2 regions of the Sphingopyxis sp. 550A genome follow, and region 2 is predicted to be linked to the other one. Evidence: riboswitches for the same ligand, from Rfam matches in the RefSeq annotation. Region 2 holds a riboswitch; the other holds the start of a gene.

Region 1 (9,548 bases), 2.0 Mb from region 2:
ATATGGCGCTCGACCGCGAGCTCGCTGGCATGGTCGGGAAGCCCGGCGATCGTGCCGTCGAGCCGCGCTTCGGCGGGCACGTCGACGAACAGATCGTCGATCGACGCCGCGCCGACGGCGGCGAGCATCGCCGCGCGGTCGTCGCTGGTAAGGGGAAGGTAACGCATGAACTACTCCGTGGAAGAGGCGGAATGGACAGAGAAAAGTTGAGCGAGGTCGGGAAGCGACCCCTGGAAGATCGCGGGGCCGCTGTGCGTCGTGCGCACCCACGGCGCGAGCCAGATGCGAAAGCCCGCATCGCGCGCGCGGCGGCAAAAGGCATAATCGTCGGACAGCAATTCACGGCTGTCGGGGTCGATCATCGGCAGGAAGAAGCTCGGCTCGCTGTCCGCGACGCCGTGCGCGGCGCGCTCGCCGGGGTCGGTGCGGAAGGCAAGCTCGGGGTGCCGCGCGCCAAGCCCATCGAGCACGTCGCGGCGGATCAGCATCATCCCCGTCCCGGCTCGCGTCAACTCGACGAGGTCGGTCAGCGCGAACCGCTGGTCGCGATGCAGGAAATGCAGCGCGAACTCGCCGCCGAAGCGCGCGAGGTCGCCCGGATCGTCCTTCGCCATCCCACGCTCGACCGCGCGTGCGACGTTGGACCAGTTGACCATTCGTCGCGGGCAAGCGGCGGCAAGGATCGCGCAATCGTCCCGCTCGCGCATCGCGGCCAGCATCGAAAAGACGTCGTCAGCCGCGAAATCGATATCGGCGTCGACGAACAGTAGATGGGTGGAATCGCTGGCGCGGAAGATCGCCGCCAGCAGATCGCGCGCGCGCGTGATCGACGGCTGGTAAAGAATGAACTCGAAGCGCACCGCGACGCCCGCCGCCTGCGCCTTCAACGCGAGGTCGAGCGCCGCGCGGACATAGCTACCCTGCGCCCCGTCATAGATGGGCGTCGCCACCATCAGGCGGCAATCGGCGAGGGCGGCGGATGCGCTCACATCATCTCCCCCCTCCCGCAGGCGGGAGGGGAGGACAAGTCAAAGATCGGCGATGAAGGCCTTGTAGGCTTCGGCGTTCATCAGACCGTCGAGCTGGCTCTTGTCGGTCAGCGTCATGCGGAAGAACCAGCCTTCGCCCTCCGGGTCGCTGTTGACGAGCGCCGGATCCTCTTCGAGCTGGCCGTTGCCTTCGGTCACCACGCCGTCGACCGGCGCATAGACGTCGCTCGCGGCCTTGACCGATTCGACGACCGCGGCGTCACCGCCCGCGGTGAGTTCGGCGCCGGTGTCGGGAACCTCGACGAACACGATGTCGCCGAGCTGGCTCTGCGCGAAGTCGGTGATGCCGACCGTCGCGATGTCGCCGTCGACATCGACCCATTCATGCTCTTCGGTATAATAACGCGGCATCGGTCAGCCTCCCTGTTTGCGGACATAATGATGGGGAACGAAGGGCATGGCGGCGACGGTGCAAGGCACGCGCTTGCCGCGAACTTCGGCGGCGATCGCGGTGCCGGGCACCGCGTGATCGCGCGGCACATAACCCATGGCGATCGGCGCGCCGACGCTGGGGGCAAAGCCGCCCGAAGTCACGACGCCGATCTCTGTGTTGCCGTCGAACAGCTTCGCGCCTTCACGCACCGGCAGCTTGCCATCGACGAGCAGGCCCACGCGCTGGCGCGGCGGACCGTCGGCAAGATGGCCGAGAATGCGCGCGGCGCCGGGGAAATTCGCTTCCTCGCGGCGGCGCTTGCCGATCGCAAAACCAAGGTCGCCCTCGATCGGATCGGTGTCTTCGCTGAGATCGTGGCCGTAGAGGGGAAGTCCCGCTTCGAGCCGCAGGCTGTCGCGCGCACCGAGCCCGATCGGTTTCACCTCATCCATCGCGCACAGCGCGTCGGCAAAAGCCGCGAGCGCTTCGTTCGGAAGCGAGATTTCGAAACCGTCCTCGCCGGTATAGCCCGAGCGGCTGAGCGCGATCGCATGGCCGTTCCAGGTCGCCTGCGCAGCCTGCATGAAGACAAGGCCGGCGCTTTCGGGAACGAGACGCGCGAGCGCTTCAGCCGCCTTCGGCCCCTGCAGCGCGAGCAGCCCGTGATCTTCCCTGTGATTGAGGGTGACATCGTCGGGGAGATGCTCGCGCAGATGTGCGATATCGTCCCACTTCACGGCGCCGTTGACGACGATGCCGAGCTGGTCGCCCTCGTTGGTGATCATCAGATCGTCGAGTATGCCGCCATCCTCGCCGAGCAGCAGCGAATAGCGCATCCGGCCGGGCCTCAGCGCCGCAATGTCGCCGGGGACGAGCGCTTCAAGCGCTTCCACGGCGCCTTCGCCTTCAAGACTGAGCTGCCCCATATGGCTGACGTCGAACAGACCCGCATTCTCGCGCGTCCACTGATGTTCGGCCATGATGCCTTCATATTGGATCGGCATCCAATAGCCGGCGAATTCGACCATCCGGCCGCCCTTCGCGCGGTGCCAGGCGTCGAGCGGCAGCGTTGCGGTGGGAACCGCTTCCTCGCCCGTAAAGTCCGTTTCGGTCATGTCAGTCTCCCGCGGTTGACATGGCAAGGCGCGGCCCGATGCCGTCCTGTCGCCATGCCCCCTCTGTCACGGGAACCTGAGAGTTTCCCCTGCGAGAACGCAGAGTTACCCCTTCGGTGGTCCCGACGACCTTCGCCGGAACGCTTTCCAGAGTGTCCGTTCCAGCCTGCGCGGTCCGTTGACCTGAGAGTTTCCGGGGCGGTTGCTCCTTCGGTGGCGGTGCAGGTCGCCCTGCCCCGCGCTCTCCCGCGCGGCCGGCCGAATCTCCGCAAGGAGACCCGACAGACGCCCGAGCCTTGGCGTCGCCTTTTTGCGGAGTCAATCGGCGAGCGCGCGGATCGCGTCGTTTTCGTGGATATAGACGCCGGACGCCCGCTCGCCGGTCAGGGTGACGATCGCCTGTGCGACCCTTTCTGCCGGAATCGAGCGATAGCGACGCAGCGATCCATGGAGCAGCGCATCGGTCAGCGGCGCCGCGACCATCGCAATCCCCTCGCCCAGCCGCGGCGGCCCCTGACGCTCGCCGGTCAGCAGGCCGGGGCGAAGCAAATCGAGCCGGTCGAACGCCAGCGCGCGAAGATCATCCTCGACCTCGCCCTTGGTCCGCAGATAGAAATTGGAGGCTTGCGACGACGCCCCGACGCTGCTGACCGCGATCATATGCCGCGCGCCCGCCTCCTTCGCGGCCCGCGCGCAAGCGAGGGCCAGATCATGATCGACCGCCCGAAAGGCTGCCTGCGACCCCGCCTGCCGGATCGTGGTGCCGAGACAGGAGATGAGGGTCGCAGGTCGCCGGCCGGCGATGATCGCGGGCCATTGCTCGCTGGGCGCAACGTCCATCTCCGGCTGCGAATCTTGATAATCGGGCGCGCGGCGGACGAGGATCGTCGCCGCGACCGACCGCGCCACGATGCCGCCGACGAGGCCGGTTGCGCCAAGCAGCAAGATGTCGGGTGACGCCATGGGGCGATCCTAAGCTGCGCCGGGTCGGGTTGGCAACGTGGGCCTGTGGTTATTTTCGCACCGTCGATCAGGCGTGCGCCAACGCCTCCGGCACCGCCCCGCGCCCAAATATCTCCGCAAAGCGGTCAATCGCAAAGCGGTCGGTCATGCCGGCGATATAGTCGCCGATATGGCGCACCGTCGCGCTGTCGCCTTCGGGCAGGCGCGACGCCCAATCCTCGCCCATCAGGCGCGGGTCGGCCGCATAGGCGCCGAACAGGCGCGACACCACCTCCTTCGCGCCCGCCGCCGCCTCGATCTGCGAGGGATGGTGGTAGAGGTTCGCATACATGAAGCGCTTGAGGTCGCGCTCCGCCCTCGCGAGTTCGTCCGAGAAATCGCCGAGCGTGCAGCCCGCCGCGCGGACCTCGCCGACGCTCGCGACCCCGGCGGCGGCGACGTTCGCTTCGGTCGCGGCGATCACGTCGTTGACCATGACGCCGATCTGGTCGCGCACCAGTTCGCGCAGCAAGCGGTCGCGCGGCGCGCCGGGAAAGCGGCCCTCGACGGCGCGGTAATTGGCGGCGACGAACGGCTGGCCCATCAACTGGTCGAGCGTCAGCAATCCCGCGCGCAGCCCATCGTCGATGTCGTGATTGTCATAGGCGATGTCGTCGGCGACCGCCGCGATCTGCGCCTCAAGGCTGGCGTAGCTCGCAAGGTCGAGCGGAAACTCGCCGTCGATCTCGGCCAGCGCCCAGCCGGGACGACGCACCGGGCCGTTATGCTTGGCGAGCCCCTCCAGCGTCTCCCAACTGAGGTTCAGCCCGTCGAAGCGCGGATAGGGACATTCGAGCCGCGCCAATGTCCGCAGCGTATGGCCGTTATGATCGAAGCCGCCGTGATCAAACATCGCGGCCTTCAGCGCGTCCTCGCCGGCATGGCCGAAAGGTGGGTGGCCGATGTCATGCGCGAGGCACAGTGCCTCGGTCAGATCCTCGTTGAGGCCGAGCGCGCGGGCAATGCCGCGACCGATCTGCGCGACCTCGATGCTGTGAGTCAGGCGGACGCGGTAATGGTCGCCGTCGGGCGCGACGAAGACCTGCGTCTTGTGGCGCAGGCGGCGAAAGGCGATCGAGTGGATGATGCGGTCGCGGTCGCGCTGAAAGGCGTCGCGCGGGCCGCGCACGACGCGGCCGGGTTCCTCGTGGCGGCGGCCGCGGCTCTGCGCCGGATTGCTGGCGCAGGCGGCGACGCTCATTTGACCGGGTCGACGCTCTGGCCGGCGTCGCTGTTGAACAGGAATCCGTCGCCGCCCGCCTTCTTGTAGTCGCCGAGCCAGTCCTGCGCCGCCGCGCGATCCTTGAACGGCCCGACGAGCAGGCGCCGCGTCTTGCCCCATTCGGTCGTCGCGGCCGATTTGCCCTTGAACAGCGCGGGGTTCTTCTTCGCGAACTTGCCATAGTCGAACGCCAGCGCCTTGGCATTGGCGCCGGTCGCGATCTGCACCCAGATGCGCGCGGGATTCGCTTTCTTTTCGGCCGCTTCGGCCTTGGCTTTCGCGTCGGCTTCGGCCTTCGCCTTGGCGGCCGCCTCTTCCTTCTCGCGCTTCGCCTCTTCGGCGGCGTCGGCGCGCTTCTTGTCCTCGCGCAGCTTGGCGAGCGTATCGGCACCGATCGCATTGTCGGGCCGCGCCAGTTCCTCGGGCGGAATCTCGATCGAGCTGGCGATAGCGGCGAGCGAGGCCAGCGGCGCCTCGGGCGTCACCGCGCTTCCCGCCGGGGCGATCGAAGGCGGCGGCGTCATGGGAACCGCCGCCGGAGCCGGCGCGGGGCGTCCGACGTCGGCGATCGAAAAGCCGGGACCGACGGGGGTCGACGACTGCACGGGATTGGTGCCGATCGGGGCAACGGGCGCAGCCGTGGAGGGGGCAGGCGCTGACGAAACGGGGGCGGGCGGCGTGGCGATAGCCATTTCCGTCCTTGCGGGAACCGGCGCCGGACTGCCGGCGGCGGAGGGAGCGGGACTATGCGCGGCGGGAGGCTGCGACGCGGGCGGAGTTGCCGCTGGAACGGGTACCGCGGATGCTGCCGGGCGCGGCGCCGGCGAAACGGCCGGCACGGGTTTCGGCGCCGGTTTCGAAGCGGGTTTCGGCATGGCCGATGCTGGCGGCTTACTTCGTTCCGCCCTTTTGCCGGTTGTGACTGCGGGCGGAGGCGTCGGAGCCGGCGTCGCGGCGGCGACCTGCACCGGCTTGCGGCGCGGGCCGAGCTCGCCGCTCGGGAAGCGACCGAAATGCGCGGCGGCGGCTTGCTGCGCCGGGTTGAGCCGGTCCATCTGCGTCAGATAGGGCAGGATATTCTGCGCGAGCGCCGGCGGCATCGTCGCATTGACGATCTCGGTCGCCTCGGCATCGCGGCCGTTCATCGCCAGGATCATCGCACGCAGCCGCCATGCCGCACGATCCTGCGCGCGAAGCTGCGGGGTCAGCAACTGCACCGCGCGATCGGGCTCGCCGCTGATCCCGAGCGAGAGCGCATAACGGCGCGTCACCTCGTCATTGGGGGCGATCGACAGCGCGAGCTGATAGTCGCGCTGCGCCGCATCCTGCTGTCCCAAAAGGTCGCGCGCGAGCCCGCGGTCGGCGAGGAACAGGCGCTCAGGCGCGCCGAGAAGCTGCGCTTCGCCGAAATAGTCGAGCGCGCGCGTCGGGCTTTCCATGTGGACCATCGCCGAGCCGAGCGCCGCCTTGACCGCGCCATCGCGCGGGCTCGCCTGCTCGGCGCGGGTCAGAAAGCCGACCGCGGCGCGATAATCCTCGAGCTCGTTCGAAGCGCGCCCGGCATCGAGCAGCGCCGCGGCGTCATTGCTGTTCGTCGCCAACCGCCCGAGCGCCGACGACAGCAGCGTTCGCGCCGCGGTGCGCTTGTCCATCGCCGCTTTCGTCGCCGCGTCGGGCGTCGCTGCCTGAAAGGCAAGCGCAGGCGTGGCGATCGCGCTCGTCAGCAGCAGCGCGCCCGCCACCGCGGCCAGGCGCCGGGCCCGTCCGGGTCCGGCGGCCCAACCCTGTCGCCGCATCGCTTTCCATGGCCGCAAGGGCAAGTCAGATCATCCCGATTTCAGGCCCGCCTTGCCCGGAGCAACGGCCGCTTACTGCCCTGTTACTGGTTGTTCTGCCGTCCGAGGAAGCGCGGGATATCGACCCCGTCCTCCTTGCCCTCTTCGCGGTCGGCGGTCGAACCGCGCGACAGGCGCGACATGCGCTCGAACAGCGTTCCGCCACCGAGCGAGCGCGCAGGCGCATCCTCGGCAGGCGCAGCGTGCGGGGCTGCTTCGGCAGCCGGGGCGGCAGGCTGATAGCCGGTCGGAGCCTCGGGCTCGCTGAGCACCAACTCGTCAGCGGTATCGTCGTAGCGCGCCGCGACCTGCGAGAGCTCCATCGGCTCTTCCTCGGCAACGGCTTCGGCGGGCGCTGCGGCCTGCGGCGCGTCGCCGAGCGAGAAGCCGGGGGCCGGGTCATTGTCGGTTTCGACAGGAGCCTCGACCGGCGTTTCGGGCGCGGCCGCCTCGACAGGCTCCTCTGCGACCGGAGCCGGTGCGACGGTGCGCGCGGGCTGGAACGAGAAGCTGCGCGTCGCGGGCGCAGCCTGCGCCGACGTGTCGCCGGTGCTGTCGATGCCGGTCGCGACGACCGACACGCGAATCTTGCCGTCGAGATTGTCGTTGAAGGCGCTGCCCCAGATGATGTTCGCGTCGGGATCGACCAGTTCGCGGATGTGGTTCGCGGCCTCGTCGACTTCCATCAGGCGCATGTCCTCGCCGCCGGTGATCGAGATGATGACGCCCTTCGCGCCCGCCATCGACACGCCGTCGAGCAGCGGGTTGGCGATCGCCTTCTGCGCCGCCTCAAGCGCGCGGCCGTCGCCTTCGGCTTCGCCGGTGCCCATCATCGCCTTGCCCATTTCGCGCATCACGCTGCGCACGTCGGCGAAGTCGAGGTTGATCAGGCCGGGCATGACCATCAGGTCAGTGATGCCGCGGACGCCCTGCTGGAGCACTTCGTCGGCCATGGTGAACGCTTCCTTGAAGGTCGTGTTCGGGTTGGCGACGAGGAAGAGATTCTGATTGGGGATGACGATCAGCGTGTCGACATGGTCCTGAAGCTCGGCAATGCCCGAGTCCGCCGACCGCATCCGGCGCTGCCCCTCGAAGGTGAAGGGCTTGGTCACCACGCCGACGGTCAGGATGCCGCGGTCGCGCGCCGCCTTGGCGATCACCGGCGCCGCGCCGGTGCCGGTGCCGCCGCCCATGCCCGCCGCGACGAAGCACATATGCGCGCCGTTCAGCGCTTCCTCGACCTGCGCGATGCTTTCCTCGGCCGCCGCGCGCCCGACCTCGGGCCGCGAACCCGCGCCCAGCCCCTGGGTGATCTGCGTCCCCAGCTGGATGCGCCGTTCGGCCGGCGAGGCGTTCAGCGCCTGCGCGTCGGTATTCGCGACGATGAAATCGACGCCCTCGACGCGGGCGGCGATCATGTTGGCGATGGCATTGCCCCCGGCGCCGCCGACCCCGATCACCGCGATGCGCGGCTTCAGTTCATCGACCTGCGGCGGGCCAATATTGATGCTCATCCACTCATCTCCCTGTGCGGCGGACCTGCGCCGCGTCCCTCACCTTGCGACCCATCCGGACGTCAGTCCCACCGTCCGGAATTCTGTGACCGCATTGCACTATTGTGACGTGGGAATCACCCAAAAAATTAACCTTTCCCACGTCCGTCCCTCAAAAACTGCTTTTGAGAGCGGCCATCAATCGATTGATGATGCCCGGGTTCTTCGGCCGATAGACATCCTGCGCCATCATCGGAAGATCGCGAAGGTCCACCGGGTCCGACGCGGCATAGAGAACCAGACCCGCGAGCGTCGCGAAAGCCGGACCGCCATGAGCATCGGGCAGGCCGTGCAGCCCGCGCGGTCGCCCGACGCGCGCAGCGCGGCCGAGCGCGCTTTGCGTGTAGTCGGCGAGCCCTTTCAGGTCGGCGCCACCGCCGACCAGCACGACCTGGCGCCCGACCGGCCCGACGAAATGCAGGTCTTTCAGCGTCCGGCCGATGTCGCCCATCATCGCGTCGAGGCGCTGGCGGATCACCGCGACGAGCTGCGCCCGCGTGATACGCGGCGAATCGCTGCCCGCGGGGGCGCCTGGATCGAGCTCGATGATCTCATTATTGTCGCGCGGAGAGGCAGAGGCCGAGCCATAGAAGCTCTGCAGGCGCTGCGCCTGGCTGCGCCGGATGCCGAAGGCCGAGGCGATGTCGTCGGTGATGTCGCTCGCGCCGAAGGGCAGCGACGCCATCTCGACGAGCATTCCGCCGGCATAGAGCGAGACGGTGGTGACCGCGGCGCCAAGCTCGACCAGCGCAACGCCGAGGTCGCGCTCCTCGTCCGACAGGCAGGCGAGCCCGGCGGCGATCGGCGAGGCGACCACGGCGTTGACGTCGAGATGCGCCTGCCGCACCGCCGCCTCCAGATTCCGCACCGGCGCGCCGTCGGCCATGATGATGTGGATGTCGACGCCGAGCCGGTCGGCGTGGAGCCCGATCGGGTTCTTGACCCCGGTCAGCCCGTCGAGGGTATAGAGCGCGGGCTGCGCATGGAGGATCATCCGCCCCTCGGGATCGATCCCGGCGCGGCCCGCGGCGAGCAGGTCGTCGATATCCTCCTGCTCGATGCGGTGACCGCCGAGCTCGCTCTCGATCGGCGCGACGTCGCTCAAGAGGCTGCCCGCCGAAAAGCTGACCCAGACGTCATCGATGTTGAGCCCCGCGATCCGCTCGGCCTGCTCGATCGCCTCGCGCACGATATGTTCGGTCTGCTCCATGTCGGCGACATAGCCGCGCTGGACGCCGCGGCTCTCGCGCTGGCCGGTGCCGAGGACATGGAGCTGGCCGTCGGCAGTCTGCCCCGCGATCAGCGCGCAGACCTTCCACGACCCGACATCGAGCGCGGTGATGATCTTTTCGATGCGGGGCGGCGCCATGGCTTATCCCTTCTCCGCCGAAGCGGCGGC
Region 2 (9,548 bases):
GCTCGGCGGAGGAACTGCTCGCAATCGCCCGGACCCACGGGCTTGCGATAGCCGACATCGTCCTCGCCAACGAGGAGGCGTGGCGCGCGCCGGTCGAGACGATTGCCTTCATCGATGCTGTGCGCGACGCCATGTTCGCCTGCATCGAGCGCGGGTGCCGCGGCGAGGGTGTATTGCCCGGTGGCCTCAACGTTCCGCGCCGCGCGCGGTCGCTGCACCATGCGCTGCTGGCCAAGGCCCCCTCGAACGACCCCACCAAGATCTTCGAATGGGTCAGTCTGTTCGCACTGAGCGTGAACGAGGAAAATGCCGCGGGCGGCCGCGTGGTAACTGCCCCGACCAATGGCGCGGCGGGCGTGCTGCCGGCGGTCCTCAAATATTATGAATCCTTCACCCCGGGCGCTTCGCGCGAGGGAAGCCGCGTCCTGCTCGCGACCGCCGCCGCCATCGGATTCCTCTACAAGATGCGCGCGTCGATCTCGGCTGCGGAAATGGGCTGTCAGGGCGAAGTGGGCGTCGCGTGCTCGATGGCGGCCGCAGGCCTCGTCGCCGCGCTCGGCGGCACCAATGAGCAGATTGAAAATGCCGCCGAAATCGGGATGGAGCATAATCTCGGACTGACCTGCGACCCGATCGGCGGGCTCGTTCAGATTCCCTGTATCGAACGCAACACAATGGGGGCGGTCAAGGCCATAAATGCCGCGTGCCTCGCGCTTCAGGGCGACGGCCGGCACGTCGTCCCGCTCGATGCAGTCATCGAGACGATGCGCCAGACCGGCGAGGATATGCGCTCGAAATATAAGGAAACGAGTCTTGGCGGTCTGGCCGTCAACGTCGTCGAATGCTGACGGGCTGGTAACATTCCCCGCCGGGTGCGGGCGCTGAGCGCCAAATGCGTGGCGAGGTGAAGAATATCATCGAAGCTTCAGCGTGTCAGGGCAATTCGACGGACACGGCCACCACCGGGGCCGCACGATCAAGGCCGCCCAATTCTTGGCAGCCGCTCCGAATCCATCGACGCGAACAATGGTCTGCGTCGATGGAAGGAGGGCCGGACCTCAGAATGACTGGTTGAGACGCATGAAGAAGGTGCGCCCGGTCAGATTATACTGATTCCCGGCGACCGATCCGATCCGATAGGTATAGGCATCGGGGCCGATCACCGGCGGCTTCCGGTCGAAGATGTTGCTGACCCCGGCGAGCAATGTCGTCTTGTCGAGAATCTGCCAGCGAACCGAGGTGTAGGCCGTCACATAGGCGGCGACCGACAGCTTTTCGCGGACCTCGGCGAAATCGTTCGAATTGCCGTAAATGTTTCGGCCGGCATAGGCGCCATAGAAGCGGAAATGATCCGTGCCGGGGATGAAGGCGCCCTGTTCCTCCCAATAGCGCGTGTCATCGACGCGGCCGACATAGTTGGCGCCGACGAACCAGGTCAGCTTTTTGTAGTCAAGATGCGCTTCGGCATAGCCGGTGAGCTTGGGAAAGCCCGACAGCCCGTTGCGTTCGAGTTCGGGGCTCAGCGCGTCGCGCGTGATCGAATTTTCGAGGGCGCGCGTGCCCCGGATCTCGAACCCGAGATTGGCATCGGCCCCGAGCGGGAAGCCGAACTGGAGCGCGAAGTCGATGCCGCGGGCGCGCTGCTGGGACAGGTTGATATAGCGGTCGTCGACCTGAGAAATGGCCTGCGTCACGGGATCGCGGGTGATCAGGCTGCAGAAGCTGTCACGTTGCGCGCCGGTCAGATTATAGCAGCTGTTGACGATGTTGGTGACGCCGAAGGTGTCGACTTCGTTCTTCACCTTGATGTCGTAATAATCGACCGCGAGCTGGAGGTTCGCGAAGCCCGGACGGATGACCACGCCGGCGTTGAAGTTGGTCGAGGTTTCCGCCTTCAGCCGGCCCTTGCCGCCGCCGCTGACGCCGAGGATGCCGTCGTTGATCGGCGAGAAATCGGGCGCGAAGCCCTCTGCCTGGCAGTTCTGGACGACGGCGTCGCTCGCGCCGTCGCCGTAGCGCTGGCAGGGGTCGAAATAGCCGAAGAAGGAGGTCTGGTCGGCCAGGTTGAGCTCATAGATCGTCGGGGCGCGGAACGAGGTGCCGTAGGAGGCCCGCAACGCGATGGCGGGCGAGATTTCCCAGGCGCCGGCGATGCGGTAGGTCGCGTTCGATCCATAGGATTTATAGTCGGTGTAGCGCCCCGACGCGGTCAGCCGCAGGCTGTGGAAGAAGGGTTTGTCGGCGACGATCGGAACGCCGATTTCGCCATAGACCTCGCGCACCGTGTCCGAACCCGCGGTGCGCCCCGCGGTCGAGAAGGCGAAATAATTGTGGTTGCGGGCGTTGTAGCCCGGCGTGTCGTCGAGGTCGTCCGTGCGGATGGCGAAGCCGAACACGCCCGCGACCTCGCCGGCCGGCAGCGTGAACAGCGGCCCCGACAGGCTGCCCTCGATGGCGAACTGGTCGTATTTGGTATGGCCTTCCTCATAGCCTTCGAGGAAGGTGCGTTCGGTGTCGGTCCAGTCCTGATCGACGAGGAAGCGTTTGGTCAGCCAGGGGATCGAGACGCATTCGGTCGGACCCGAAATGGTGATCAGGCTGGGGTCGCACGCGATGCCGGGCGCCGTCGCGGCGTTGAGCCGATCCTGATAATAGAAGGTCTGGCCATAGGTGCCGCGCGACAGGCCGAAGCGGGCGCTGATGTCGTAATTCCAGTTGCGCAGCACACCCCCGCCGAACTTGCCGCGCAGCCCGACGGTCGACTGGAAGAAATCGACCTTCTGCTCGGCGCGGAACGGCCGGACGATCTGCGGGCCGACGTCGCCCGACGAATTGCCGCCGCTCGCGATGATCAGCGCCTCCCCGACCGTGTTGTTCGGGTTGGTCGCCGACAGGAAGGGGTAGAGGAAATACCAGCCGTTCGATTGCGAATGGCGGTTCGAATAGAGCGCGCTGAAATAGAGCTCCGAATTGTCGCCGACGTTCACGCCCGCCGAAACATAAGCGTTGATGCGGCGATAGGGCGAGATGGAGTCGGCCTCGTCATAGGCGCGGCTGGTGTTGGGCGAATAGGGATAGGTGTCGGGAAAGCCGCCGCGGTTGGCGCGGACCCAGTCGAGCAGCGGCGCAAGGGCCGGATTGGTGGGATCCTGCAGCCCGAGCGCGGCGGGGGGATAGGGGCCGTTCGCCTGCGTCGGATCATAGACGAAGGCGCCGCCGTACCAATATTGATCGAAGAAGATACCGTTCGGATTGTGGTTGATGCAGCGGAAGTTGCCCGAAGTGTCGCGGGCGTCGACGCGCTCGCCGCTCGTCGGATCGTAGACGAAATCCTGCCGGCACGCGGTCTGGGGCCGATCCTTGAGATCGAGCTCGAACTGCTGGTCATATTCGAGCGCCGCGGTCACGTAGAAATTGTCGTAATTGCGGCCCCAGAAGGCGTTCGCCTGGACATAGCGCCCGCCGTGCTTTTCGGGGAGGCGGGCGAAGCCGCCGAGTTCGAGCCCGTCGCCGCCCTTGCGAGTGATGACGTTGATCACCCCGGCGATCGCATCAGAGCCATAGACCGAGGAGGCGCCGGTGGTCAGAACCTCGATCCGGTCGAGCGCGACCGAGGGGATGACGTTGAAATCGACCGGCGCGACCTGGCTTCCGGTTCCCGACGGGGCGATCCGCTGGCCGTTGAGCAGGGTCAGCGTCCGCGTCGCGCTCATGTTGCGCAGGCTGATCGTATTGACGTTGGCGCCGCCCAGCACAACCGATCCGCCGGCTCCGGTCGCCGAAAGCTGGTTGTTGATCTGCTGCGTGCCTGCCGCGGCGGTGGCATGCGCGACGATCTCCGCCGCGGTCGCATTGCCGAGCACGGCGCCCCGGTCCGCCTTGAGCACCTGCACCGGCGCGGTGGTCGAGAATTCCGACGGCAGGCGCGAGCCGGTGACGACGATGTCGCTTTCCGCCTCCTTGCTGCCGGTATCGGTCGCGCTATCGGCCGACCGGACCTCTGCGGCGTCGCCGTCGCGGGTGTCCGCATCGGCGGTTTGAGCCTGCGCCGCGGCCGAATGGGCGAGCGCCGCGATCAAAACCGCCGACGACACGCCATGAAAATTGAATCGCATGTTGATCCCTCCTCCCTGATCGGACCTTGCAGATTGGCTTCCGTTTGCGGACTGGCCCCCTAATGTCCGGTTTATGCAATGAGCTTGCTGATTTTCCCCGATACCGACACCTAGCATTCATCGGCCTTGCCGATCCCACCAAATTTCGGTGCCAAATTGGCTTGTGGAATGAAATATCGTCGTGATACGATATTATTATGGAAAATATGGAAACACTTGAGCTTGATCGGTTAGATTATCGAATCATGCATATCCTGGCGTCGGACGCGCGGTCGAGCGATGTCGCGATCGGCGAGGCGGTGGGGCTTTCGAGCAACGCCGCGGCGCGGCGGCGCCGGCTGCTCGAAGGCCATGGCGTGATCGAGCGATATACGGCGCAGTTCGATCTCGACCGGCTGGGTTTCGGCATCCTCGTCCTGGTGCAGATGGAGCTGGTGTCGCAGTCCGACGACGCGCTCGATCGCTTCGAGGCGGCGATCCAGAAATGCAGCGCGGTGTCGAAATGCTGGTTCGTCTCGGGCGACGTGGATTTCCTCGCGCTCGTGCATGTCCCGTCGCTGCACGACTTCGACGAAACCTATCGGCAGGAGCTGTCGAGCCTGCCGAATGTCGCGCGGATTCGCAGTTCCTTCGTCCTGCGCAGCGTGATCGACCGGCCCACGGCGCTGCGGGTGCTGGAGAGCGCCGGAAGGCCTTGACAAGCGGACGGACGCCGCGTCATCCTGAGCGAGTCGGATGGGAGAGAGCCTGCCTCGCGCAGGCCGCCGAAGGAGCAACCGCCCCGGAAACTCTCAGGCACGAAGGACCATCCGGCGCATGGAATCTGGAGAGAGGCGCGCAGGCGTCCGCCGACGGGATAACGATCTCAGGCACACGGACAGATGGGGCCCTGATACCTGCTCGGGAGGGGCTTTGTTCGTGAACTTCTTTTCAAAAGATCGTGCGCGCCAGCGCTTCATCGTCGCCGCACTGCTCAGCGGCGTCGCCACCGCAGCCTCCGCGCAGGCGCCCGACCCCGCCGATCCTTATCTCCGTTATCCCGATGTGTGCGGATCGCGGATTGTCTTCAGCTTTGCGGGCGATCTGTGGCTACAGGATGGAACGGCGGCGGAAGCGCGGCGGCTGACCAGCACCCCCGGCCCCGAATATTTCGCGAAATTCTCGCCCGATTGCAAAATGCTGGCGTTCACCGCGCGCATCGATGGCGACGACCAGGCCTATGTGATGCCCGCCAACGGGGGCGAGGCAAGGCGTCTGACCAGCGCACCCTCGCGCAAGGGGCTGTCGACGCGCTGGGGCAGCGATAATCAGGTGGTCGGCTGGACGCCCGATGGGAGCGCCATCCTCATCCGGTCGATGCGCGACGCGGCGATGCTGTCGCAGAGCAACCTCTATACCGTCAGCCTGGCGACGCGCACGATCGAGCCCGCCGGCACCGCGCGCGCCGGCGCCGGGGTCTTCTCGCCCGATGGAACGCAGATCCTCTATTCGCCCTGGTCGCGCGATTTCCGAACCTGGAAACATTATCGCGGCGGCTGGGCGCAGGACCTGTGGATCTATGATCGGTCGAGCGGCGCGGCGCGGCAGCTCACCCGGACCGATGCGACCGAACGCGACCCGATGTGGACACGGCAGGGCCTCTTCTTTCTCTCCGACCGGAACGGGGCGATGAACCTGTTCCGCGCCGATCCGGCAACCGGCGAGGCCGAGCAGCTCACGCGGCACGAGAGCGACGCGAAATGGGCGTCGGCCGATCGCGCAGGAGCCATCGTTTATGAGGTCGACGGCCGCATCTGGCGCTTCGATCCGGCGACCGGTGCCTCCGAGCAGCAGGTGATCCGGGTCTCGTCGGATGCGTTGCAGGCGCGTCCGCGCTTCGCGCGCTATGGCGAGGCGATCGACAGCTTCGTCCCGACGCCCGATGGCGATCGCGCGCTCTTCGTGGCGCGGGGCGACATATTCGATCTGGCCGCGGGCGACGCACCGGTCCGTGCCGTAACCGCGAGTTCCGACGCCCAGGAGCGCGAGGCCGCCATGTCGAGCGACGGCAAATGGATCGCCTATGTCTCCGACCGAGGCGGCGAGGAGGAACTGTGGATCGCGTCTGCCGACGGCGGTGCCGCGCGGCAACTCACCTCGGGTCACCATGATCGCTTCTCGCGGCCGCAATGGGCGCCTGACGGCAAGCGCATCGCCCTGTCGGGGAAGGACGGGGCAATCTATCTGGTCGATGTCGCGAGCGGAGCGATGCGCGAGGCCGGGCGCAGCGGCAGCGTCTTCGTCAACGATTATGCCTGGTCGCCCGACAGCCGCTATCTCGCCTACACGCGCTTCGGCCCAGCCGATATGGGACAAGTACAGATCCTCGACGTTGCGACCGGCAAGACCTTCGCGGCGAGCGATCCGCTCTATAACATGTCGCAGCCGGCCTTTTCGCCTGACGGCAATTATCTCTATGCGCTGACCGACCGCCAGTTCCGGGGCCGGTTCGAGGGGCGCGAGTGGAATTTCCAGGTGCCGCGCCAGCGCTCGATCGCCATCCTGCCGCTTCGCGCAGGGCTACCCGATCCCTTCCTGACCGCGAGCAAGGACGAAACCGTTCCGCCGCTCGCGACGATCGATTTCGACGGGCTGATCGACCGCCTCGCGCCGACGCCGATCGCGAGCGCGAACATCGACGCCTTCACCGTCGGCAAGGACGATATTGTCTATTCGGCGGCGATCGCGGACGACGATGCCTATCGGCTGAGCGCCTATTCGTTCGAGAAGAAGGAAACGCGCACCGTCGCGGATCGCGTCGATGCGGTGGCTTTCCTGCCCTGGAGCGCGTCTGCGGTGACGCGGCGCGAGAAGGATTATGCGCTGCTCGATACCGCCAGCGGCAAGGCGAGGAAGCTCGACATCGGCCGCCTCACCGGAACGATCGCGCCGCGCGAGGAATGGCGCGCGGTCTTCGACGAGGTCTGTCGACGCTACCGCGACTTCTTCTACGACGCGAAGATGCACGGCTTCGACTGGGCGGCGCTGTGCGCGCGCTATCGCGCCGATCTGCCGCGCATCGGCAGCCGGGGCGACCTGACCGAGGTCATTGGGCGCATGGTGTCGGAACTGAACGTCGGCCATGCCTATATCGATGGGCGCGACGAATGGCAGCCCGCGACGCCGGGGTCGGCGGCGCTCGGCGCGGTCTGGGTCTTCGACGCCGCGAAAGCGCGCTGGCGCATCAGCCATATCTATGCGGGCGACCCCGTCGATCCGCTCTATCGCTCGCCGCTCGGCGCGCTCGGCAAGGAAGTGCGGGTCGGCGACTGGCTGCTCGCGATCGACGGTCGTGCGCTCGATGCCCGCACCGACCCGTTCGAGGCGCTGATCGGCAAGGCGGACAAGGAGGTCGCGCTGACGATCGGCCGCGACGGCGTGAAAGGCGAGCGGACGCTGGTCGTCAAGCCGATCGCCAGCCAGGAGGGGCTGGCCTATCGTGAATGGAGCGAAAATAACCGCCGCCTCGTCGATCGGGTGTCGGGCGGACGGATCGGCTATGTCCATATCCCAGCCATGTCGCCGCAGGGGCTGGCGGAGTTCGCGCGCGGTTATTTCGGACAAATCCGCAAGGACGGGCTGATCGTCGATATTCGCGGCAATCTGGGCGGCAGCGGATCGCCTCTGGTCATCGACCGGCTGCTGCGCCCCTTCCTGACGACCGGGCATGTCAAGGGAATGGACTATCCGACGACCTATCCCTGGGGCGGATTCACGCAGGTGTTCACCGGAAAACTCGCGCTGCTCGTCAACGAAGCAACGATGTCCGACGGCGATACCATGGCTTATGAATGGCGGCAGGCGAAGCTGGGTCCGATCTATGGAAAGCGGACCTGGGGCGGGGTGATCGGCACCGGATCGACCGGGCCGCTGCTCGACGGGACCGAGACCAATGTGCCGCAATATGCGCTCGCCGCAACTGACGGATCGTGGATCGTCGAGGGCGAAGGGGTGAAGCCCGATGTCGAAATCGGTTTCGACGCGGATGCGAAGCTGGGTGGCGACGATCCGCAACTTGCGGAAGCGGCGCGTCTGCTCGCCACGCAGATATCCGGGCACCCAGGGACGCTTCCCAACGCTTCGCCAGGGCCTGACAAGCGCGATGTGCAATCCGTTACGGGTACGAGGGGTTGACTGGAATTCCATTCGCTAGCCGGTTTCGAGTGGCTGAAACCATAGGGCGGCGGTTGTTGGGCACCCCGCCGCTGCGGGCGAAGTGCTGACGGTGAGGCGTCACAGCCAAGCAAACTCGTTGGAGTTCGACGCAAGGCTGAATCCCCCACGCTCCCAGCCCCAGTTTTTCCGGGGCCGGGAGCCGGGGGTTCAATTCTAGAAGCCGAAGGCCACGCCAACCCGGCCGCCAGTCGTACCCTTGACGGTCGATCCGGCAAAGCCGCCGCTGACGTACACGCGCGGTGTCAGGCGAACCACCGCGGCGCCGGAGAAGCCCTGCTCGCCCTGATAGGTCGCAAGGTTGAACGAGACCGAGACATTGCTGTCGGGGACGATCATCGTGCCCCCCATCGCCATCGCGGTAACGATGCCGCCGGTCGCTTCGCGAAAGCGCCGGTCGTTGCCGAGGCTGAGCGCATCGATGCGACTGTTGAGCGCGGCAACATTGGTATCGAGCGCGCCGATCGCCGAGCCGACGTCGTGATAGGCGGTGCCGCCGACCGAATAGCTCGGCGCGCTGACCGCCCCCGTCGCCGTATCATAACTCGCGCCGCCGCCGAGCGCCGCCGCCAGGCTGACCCCCGCGGTGTCGCCGCGCAGGACCGCCGTTGTCGCCGCTGCCTGTGCGCCGTTTGCCGTGGTCTGGGCGGTGGCGGCATTGGCGAGCGCGGTGTTCGCGGTGCCTTGCGCCGCCGCCGCTTCGGTGCGGGCGGTGTTCGCCGTTCCCTGTGCGGCGGTCGCGCCTGCGAGCGCCGTGTTTGCCGTCGTCTGCGCGGCCGCGGCGTTGGTCAGCGCCGTCGTCGCGGTCGTCTGGGCCGCGGCGGCTTCCGTGCGCGCCGTATCGGCGGTCGTTTGCGCGGTCGCGGCATTGGCCAGCGCCGTATCGGCCGTTCCTTGTGCCGCCGCGGCGTTGGCGAGCGCGGTGGTTGCGGTGGTCTGCGCGGCCGCCGCCGCATTGCCCTGTGCGGCGAGCGCGGCATTGAGCTGCGCGACGTTCACCGCGTCGGTATCGGTGGTGCCGGCGGCGACATTGGTGATCGCCCGCTCATTGCCCGCCGACCCCACCGACACGGTGTTGGCGCGCGTTGCGGTCGAATTGGCGCCGATGGCGACCGCGCCCTCGGCAAAGGCCGTCGCACTGTCGCCCAGCGCCACCGAACGGTCGCTGCTGGCAAAGGCGCCCGCGCCGATGGCCACGGCGTCCTCCCCGGCGCCGCCGCG

The links. Region 2 has a riboswitch for glycine ahead of ACVENA_RS04890 (S41 family peptidase). Riboswitches for the same ligand answer to the same signal wherever they lie in the genome.
Region 1: linked by a shared signal. The riboswitch ahead of gcvT (glycine cleavage system aminomethyltransferase GcvT) and the one ahead of ACVENA_RS04890 (S41 family peptidase) in region 2 are both predicted to bind glycine.

What each region holds. Positions count from the first base shown of each region.
Region 1 covers NZ_CM131615.1:3,004,724-3,014,271, forward strand. The annotation lists gene gcvPA (aminomethyl-transferring glycine dehydrogenase subunit GcvPA) at 1-167, opposite strand, end outside; gene ACVENA_RS14440 (glycosyltransferase family 2 protein) at 171-989, opposite strand; gene gcvH (glycine cleavage system protein GcvH) at 1,029-1,400, opposite strand; gene gcvT (glycine cleavage system aminomethyltransferase GcvT) at 1,404-2,537, opposite strand; glycine riboswitch at 2,591-2,698, opposite strand; glycine riboswitch at 2,699-2,796, opposite strand; gene ACVENA_RS14455 (NAD(P)H-binding protein) at 2,856-3,500, opposite strand; gene ACVENA_RS14460 (deoxyguanosinetriphosphate triphosphohydrolase) at 3,568-4,740, opposite strand; gene ACVENA_RS14465 (SPOR domain-containing protein) at 4,737-6,557, opposite strand; gene ftsZ (cell division protein FtsZ) at 6,641-8,110, opposite strand; gene ftsA (cell division protein FtsA) at 8,262-9,518, opposite strand; gene ACVENA_RS14480 (cell division protein FtsQ/DivIB) at 9,522-9,548, opposite strand, start outside.
Region 2 covers NZ_CM131615.1:1,028,820-1,038,367, forward strand. The annotation lists gene ACVENA_RS04875 (L-serine ammonia-lyase) at 1-848, shown strand, start outside; gene ACVENA_RS04880 (TonB-dependent receptor domain-containing protein) at 1,059-4,115, opposite strand; gene ACVENA_RS04885 (Lrp/AsnC family transcriptional regulator) at 4,322-4,813, shown strand; glycine riboswitch at 4,842-4,933, shown strand; gene ACVENA_RS04890 (S41 family peptidase) at 5,034-8,288, shown strand; gene ACVENA_RS04895 (hypothetical protein) at 8,484-9,548, opposite strand, start outside.